DNA from 2 places in the Paenibacillus sp. FSL M7-0134 genome. Region 1 is predicted to be linked to the other one. Evidence: riboswitches for the same ligand, from Rfam matches in the RefSeq annotation. Region 1 holds a riboswitch; the other holds the start of a gene.
The links. A riboswitch is a leader RNA that binds a small molecule or an ion and turns the genes downstream of it on or off. The one in region 1 is predicted to bind thiamine pyrophosphate.
Positions count from the first base shown of each region.

Region 1 (3,823 bases):
GACCGCGCATTATTTAAAAATGTTTCCTTTCGATTGCTTGCGGGGGAACGTGTAGGTTTGGTAGGAGCTAACGGTGTCGGTAAATCGACACTCATGAACATTCTGACTGGAAAATTGCTTAAGGATGAGGGTAAAGTGGAATGGACTCCACGTGTACGTTACGGCTATCTGGATCAGCATACCAAGCTGACACCGGGCAAAACGGTACGTGATGTTTTGAAAGACGCTTTTCTTCCTCTGTTGGAATTGGAAAAGGAAATGATGCAGATTACTGACAAGATGGGGGATGCTTCTCCTGAAGAGTTGGAAGTGCTGCTGGAACAGATGGGTGAAATTCAGGAGCAACTGGATATGGGGGATTTTTACCTCATTGATGTGAAGGTTGAAGAAATGGCGAATGGACTAGGTCTGTCGGCCATAGGACTGGATCGGGATGTATCTGCACTTAGCGGTGGGCAACGGACAAAGGTGCTTCTTGCTAAGTTGCTGTTGGAAAAGCCAAATGTCCTGCTGCTGGATGAGCCTACCAACTATTTGGATGTAGAGCATATTGAATGGCTTACGCGCTATTTGAAGGATTATCCCTATGCTTTTATTCTTATTTCACATGATACTGAGTTTATGAACCAGGTCGTTAATGTTATTTACCATCTTGAATTTGCCAAGATGACCCGTTATTCAGCTAACTATGAAAAGTTTCTTGAAATGGCGGATCTGAACAAAGCTCAGCATATTGATGCTTATGAGAAGCAACAGGACTTTATTAAGAAACAGGAAGATTTTATTCAGCGTAATAAAGCGCGTGCCTCTACATCAGGCCGAGCAAAGAGCCGTGAAAAGCAACTTGATCGGATCGAACGTATAGATAAGCCTGAAGAAGCTGCGAAGCCAACCTTTCAATTCAAAGAAGCACGTGCAAGCGGAAAGACGGTATTTGAGGGTATTGATTTTGAGATTGGTTATACGCATGCCCTTTTGCCTAAAATGTCCATGACGATTGAACGTGGCGAAAAGATTGCTATTGTTGGCTACAACGGTGTCGGTAAATCGACATTGCTCAAAACCATATTGGGAAAAATACCGCCAATCAGTGGAAAAACCTATCAAGGTGATTTTTTGCAGCCCGCTTATTTTGAGCAGGAAGTAAAGGCGGAGAAAATTACACCGATTGACGATGTGTGGAATGAATTCCCACATTTGAACCAGCATGAAGTACGAGCGCATTTGGCGCGTTGCGGTTTAAAGAATGAGCATATCACGCGTCCGCTATCTGCGCTCAGTGGTGGAGAACAGGCTAAAGTCCGTCTTTGCAAACTGTTAATGCGTGAAAGCAACTGGGTACTGTTCGATGAGCCTACCAACCACTTGGATGTTAAAGCTAAGGATGAGCTGAAACGTGCCTTGAAGGAATACAAAGGGACCGTATTGCTTGTATCTCACGAACCGGACTTTTACGAGGATTGGGTAACCAAAACGTGGAATGTGGAAGAGTGGTCAAGTAAAGTTAACTAACATCAACTAAATCCAATTCTGCATATTTCACACGAAGTGGGGTTTGCAGAATTAGGAAAATATGCTAAGCTATCTTTAGCTTATACAATAAAATAGTCACACTAGGGGAGCCGCCCATGCGGCTGAGACGGAATAAATGGATTTCGGACCCTTTGCACCTGATCTGGGTTATGCCAGCGTAGGGAAGTGAGCGCCGTACAAACAAGGCAACACCATCTTATTTTTGTTTGTGCGTGGGACGATACACGTATACGGATATCATTGTCCGTTCGATTATTGGACGTTCGTTAAACCACTTCCTTGGGGAAGTGGTTTTTTTGCGTTTCGTTCACTTTAAGTTGTTCGAGCTTCCGTAGACGATTCACATACAATCCCCTTTCATTACTGCTGGTAGACGTGGCTGACTAAGCTTAGATCCATTAGTCCAATGTGAGGTGAAGACAAAATCGAATTACACGCAATTTCGATGGAAAAGGGCACTTTTGCACAAGCAGCCCAAGTGGCTGCTGTGATTTGTCCGTATGTTCATTATGTACACGCGCGTTTAAAACAGAATGGTGCCTCTGCATTGCTTTCTTTGACTCGCAGCATGGTGGAGCAGGGAGTTTCTTTGCAACAAATTGTAGTAAATGATCGTGTGGATGTAGCTTTACTTACTTTGGTTGGAGCCGTCCAGCTACCAGCTAATGGATTACCTGTAGCGGATGTGAAAAGCCTGCTTCCAAAGGGTACACGCTGTGGAGTATCTGTGCATTCCTTGGAGGAGGCGCAGACTGCCGAGCGGGCAGGAGCGGACTATGTACTTTATGGTCACGTATATGAGACCCATTGTAAGCCCGGTATTGTACCGCGGGGTTTAGCTCAGCTTGAACATATTTGCAGGCTGTCGAACATTCCGGTGATCGCGCTGGGCGGCATACAACCGCACCATATCCCGGAGCTTTATAGGGCCGGAGCAAGCGGAATTGCGGTGATGTCTGGTATATGGAAGGCTGAGTCGCCCGTTGCAGCTGCGATGGAATATAGGCGAATGGCAGATCTTGTAGTTCACAGCCTGTAGCGAGAAAACGAGAGTAGAGGCAAGCTGAAAGCAGAATGGTTTATGGAGAGGAGACACGAAACAAATGCCAAAGATACACACAGAGGCAAGAGCGATAGGACACGCTGAATGCTTGGTCATAGGTGGAGGTGTCATCGGCAGTTCCATTGCTTATCATGTGGCCAAGGAGGGAAGAAGTACGATCTTGCTGGAACGATTGATCCCGGGTGAGGGAGCCTCAGGAGCAGCGGTTGGAATGCTGGCAGCGGAAAGTGAAGAGTTCACCGACTCTGAGCTGGCACGATTTGCTCGCATAAGTCGAGACGCATTCCCTGAGCTTGTCTGTGATCTGGAGCGTTTGTCGGGTATTTCGGTGGAATTCCGTACAGAAGGATTTGTGACCCCTTTCCGTACGGAAACTGAAGGCCAAAAACGCTGGAAAGCTGCTAAAACGCGAGAGGATGATTGTCCTATCTGGTGGGATGCGAGGGAATTGGCCCGACGAATTCCAGGTTTGGATGAACAAGCGATCGGGGCAATATATCGTTCAAAGGAGACACAAGTGGCTCCTGTCCAGCTTTGCCGTGCTTATGCAGGTGCTGCTGCGGTGCTGGGGGCAACGGTATGGTCTGGTACACAGGCAGAGCAACTGGTCATACAGAATGGTCGAGTTTGCGGTGTTCGAACACATAGTGGCTTTTTTTCCTGCGATCAGGTCATTATTGCTGGAGGCTTGGATAGCATGAAATTGCTAGCGCAGGTTGGATTTGAATATCCACTTTATCCGGTCAAGGGCGAAGCGGTAGCGGTCTCCTTGAAGGATCACCCGTTAGAATACACCATTTATGCTGATGATATTTACCTCGTGCCTAAACAGAATAACGAGCTTTGGATTGGGGCAACGAGCCTTCCGCATCAATATGACGAAGAGGTGACCGTAGGAGGCTTGGAGGGGTTGCTGGCACGTGCCTCTGCTTGGCTGCCGCGCGTCCGTGAAGCTTCTTTTATACGCACTTGGGCGGGCTTACGTCCGCAGGCCGCATCAGGTCATCCTTTTATAGGCACTGTCCCTGGGGTCGAGGGCGTATATGCTGCCGTCGGGCATTATCGCAACGGTGTCCTGCTGAGTGATGCTACCGGGCGTGCGCTGGCAGCTATGCTTAATGGGGCTGGTGCAGCTGAACTTGGGATAAGTAGATTTTCTTCTGAGCTCCTCAAGGAGGAAAGCTTATGAAGCTGACGATTAACGGCCAGAGCCTGACCTTTTCTAAT
Region 1 is NZ_JBBOXV010000001.1:3,236,616-3,240,438, forward strand. Features, by position in the region: gene NSQ58_RS14590 (ABC-F family ATP-binding cassette domain-containing protein) at 1-1,512, shown strand, start outside; TPP riboswitch at 1,606-1,714, shown strand; gene NSQ58_RS14595 (thiamine phosphate synthase) at 1,979-2,572, shown strand; gene thiO (glycine oxidase ThiO) at 2,637-3,785, shown strand; gene thiS (sulfur carrier protein ThiS) at 3,782-3,823, shown strand, end outside.

Region 2 (3,823 bases), 1.4 Mb from region 1:
CCAGTCTTCAGGGCATCCACTCCAAGGTCTAATCCTACAGCTTCGATCTGTTCCGCTGTTGCTTCCTGTGGCAGCGGATATACGCCGTGGACCCCTAAAGTATTCTGTACGGTAATGGCCGTAATAGCCGACATGCCGTAAACGCCAAGCTCCTGAAAGGTTTTGAGATCGGCTTGAATTCCGGCCCCGCCGCCACTGTCCGAACCGGCAATCGTCAGCGCTCTGGGTACACGAACGTCTGTCATCGCGCACCACCTGCTGTGGTTGTTCCGGCTTCACGGACAGTGACATGCCCCTCTAGCGAACCTGTATGTAGTTTGGCGAGCTCGTCGAGAAAGGCAATCTGGAAGCTGCCGGGCCCCAGCTCTGCGGTACGTGCTGCGGCTCGGGAAGCTGCTGCACCGTAAAATGCCAAGCCTGCTGTACCTGCGAGCAGCAGGTTGGGTTCAACAGCTGCAAAGGCACCTAACACAGAGGTCAGCAGGCAGCCTGCTCCGGTTACCTTCGTGAGCAGCGCGTCTCCACCGCTAATCATTCGTACTTCGGCCCCATCGGTGATGACGTCCTCTTTTCCAGTAATGACAACCATTGTATTGAGCGTTCGAGCAGCCCGAATTGCCAGATCGACATTTCCGCTGTCAGCACTGTCACCAGCATCTACGCCTTTAATCTCACGCGCTTCTCCAACAAGATGCGCGACTTCGGCTGCATTGCCCCGCACCAATGAGATTTTGACTTTTCTCAGGATTCGCAGTGCCGACTCAGTTCTAAAGCTCGTTGCTCCCGCACCGACCGGATCTAGCAGGACCGGAACACCGTGTGCATTCGCCGATTGTCCAGCAATGATCATGGCATCCACCAGTTCGCGGTTCAGCGTACCGATGTTTAACACGACGGCTCCCGCTATTTTTGCCATGTCTGCTACTTCCTCGGGTGCATAGGCCATCACCGGGGAGGCGCCCAATGCATACAGGCCGTTGGCCGTAAAGTTAGTGACTACCACATTGGTCATATTGTGAACGAGGGGTTTGCTGTTTTGTACCTTCGTCAGGAGATCCGAATAACTTTTTTCCCATGTACTCATAATGATTATCCTCTCTATAGTTGGTGGTTCAACAGGGCATTAACTGTACTTCACGCATCGAATTGCCAAGCTGACTATTCCAAGACCGCTGCCTGTATCTGGACCGGCCATTCTTCCTGCTTATAGGCCATGTCCCAGAACTTATATTCCAGCTGGCAGCTCAGTATAAAATGCTCAATCATCCGCTCTCGCTCAGCAGCCGTTGCGCCTTCCGCCCAAGCATCTACACGTTCTCGGAACTTGAGTGTTGTATCATCAAGCTGGTCTCCATAGAAGCCCATCCATTCATAGAACGGATGAGACTCATCCGGCTTTACTTCATCCAGCAGCCTGCGACCAATCTCGGCATACGTCCACATACATGGCAGCAGCACAGCCAAGATCTCGCCCAGGCTGCCCTCATGCGCAACCGTCAGCATGTGACGGATATAGTGATGAGCCGACGGAGCGAGCGGATATCCCTGCAACTCTTCATAGCTCACCCCTGCGACAGCACAGAAATTTTGATGCGGATGAACCTCGCTGTGGAGAATAAAAGAGATTTGTTCATTAAATACAGCCATGTCCTCCCGATTCGTGCATTTGGAGATTGCGATGCCGTATATCCGCATGTAGGCGTTCAAATATTCAAAGTCCTGTTTTACATAGTGAATCAGCTGTCCCCTTGTCAAACTTCCTTCAGCAATACCTCTCACAAAGGGATGCTCAAAAATCGCTTGAAAAATGCCGTCCGCCTGCCGACGGAGTTCTTGTGTAAAACTCAATTTCCCCACCTCCATTAAATTGAAGAGCAAGAAGTCCTGTAAGAATATAATTCCGGAACAACGCTAAAAAGCCGCCCCGGAAAAATGGAGCGGCTTCAACAATAGGCCCAATACGCAAAAAACGCTTGAAACCTTATATACGAAGGCTCCACTTTCCTACGCTAGTACGAACTAGATCAGGTTCAAAGGGTCCAAGATACGCTCTTGTCTCAGCCATAGTGGCTCCCCTAGTGGACTTCTATTCTTTTGACTATTACTGTACATTCGTTCATATGCTATGTCAAACATAGTGTACAAAATATTAAATTTCCTCTAGTTAGGTGTTTTGGGCTTAGTGAGGGTGATGAATTACACTTTCCACTGCTTTGACCTTGGCATATTTCGGTTTCCACATTGCATCTTGTATAGCTTGTTCCACATCTGAAATGTGCGCCTGCGCTACCTGATCCTGAATCGCGGCTTTTGCAACCGCAATCGCAACAGCGTACGAAACTTCGCGTAATTTTCGGATATGAGGGAGTAGCGCACCGCCAGGCGTATTCGAATCTACACCATTGGCAACAGCAACTGCTGCCGCTGTAAACATCGCAGGGGTAATCCTTTTGGCTTTAACCACAATCGCACCCAGACCCAGTCCCGGAAAAACAAAGGCATTGTTCGCCTGTCCAATCTCAAAATTTGTATCGTTATAGGTAACGGGCTCAAAAGGACTTCCGGTTGCGATCAGTGCTCTGCCATCTGTCCACCGGATCAAATCCTCGGGTACTGCTTCTGCAAGGTTTGTAGGATTGGACATGGGCATAATGATCGGGCGTTCTACATGCTTTGCCATCTCCTTGATGATCTCTTCAGAAAAGGCACCTGCTACACCGGAAGTTCCAATCAATATCGTAGGCTTCACCTGACGGATGACCTCCAGTAGCGGTATTTTGCCGTCACCCGACCGGGTCCATGAGCTGACTTCATCCTTTTTGCGCACATACGGTTTCTGATACTCCAATACGTCTTCCATATCTTCCGTTAACAGCCCGCGATAATCAAAGGCCCAAAAGGACTTGAATGAATCATCTACGGAAAGGCCATCCTCGATCATAGCGCCCCGAATTTGATCAGCGTTACCGATCCCTGCAGCCCCTGGGCCGAAAACAAGTATTTTTTGTTCACGCAGCGGAGTCTTGGTGACACCCACCGCCGAAAGAATCGCAGCCAGGGTCACTGCTCCTGTACCTTGTATATCATCGTTGAAGGTGAGTATGCTTTGACCGTATTTTCCTATAATATGGCGCGCATTAACGCTACCCACATCTTCCCAATGTAAAAGCGCCTTCGGGAATTGCGCTAACGTTTTGCTGATAAAAGTATCAATAAACTGGTTATAGGCTTCTCCGCGAACTCGTTTATGGCGGTTTCCGATGTACAGTGGATCATTCAGCAGCTTTTCATTATTCGTGCCTACATCCAGTACAATTGGCAGCACCCGCCCAGGATGAATGCCTGCCGCAGCCGTATACACTGCAAGCTTGCCGATAGCAATGTTAATCCCCCCGACGCCCCAGTCACCAATCCCTAAAATACTTTCGGAATCTGTCACGACGATCAGATCCACATCATGGCCACTCAAACCAGAATTATGGAATGCTTGTCCAATACCGTTCGGGTTATCTATCGACAAATATATGCCTCCAGGGCGGTTGTACTCGTGACTATATTCTTGAATCGCGGTTCCTACGGTCGGCGTGTAGACTACGGGCAGCATTTCACTCAAATGATCGGTTAGCAGCCGGTAGTAGAGTACGACATTTCGGTTGTGAAGGTCGTTGAGAGAAGCATTTTTTCGCAGCATGGTGGGTTGTGCCAGAAACTGCTGATATGCCCGTACGCTCTGTTTCTCCAATGAAAGGACGGTTGGAGGAAGGATTCCTTCCAAACCCAGCTCCTTGCGTTCTTCTTCTGTAAAAGCGACACCTTTGTTCAA
Region 2 is NZ_JBBOXV010000001.1:1,834,826-1,838,648, forward strand. Features, by position in the region: gene thiD (bifunctional hydroxymethylpyrimidine kinase/phosphomethylpyrimidine kinase) at 1-245, opposite strand, end outside; gene thiM (hydroxyethylthiazole kinase) at 242-1,084, opposite strand; gene tenA (thiaminase II) at 1,159-1,848, opposite strand; TPP riboswitch at 1,985-2,087, opposite strand; gene NSQ58_RS08250 (NAD-dependent malic enzyme) at 2,180-3,823, opposite strand, start outside.
Region 2: linked by a shared signal. The riboswitch ahead of tenA (thiaminase II) and the one ahead of NSQ58_RS14595 (thiamine phosphate synthase) in region 1 are both predicted to bind thiamine pyrophosphate.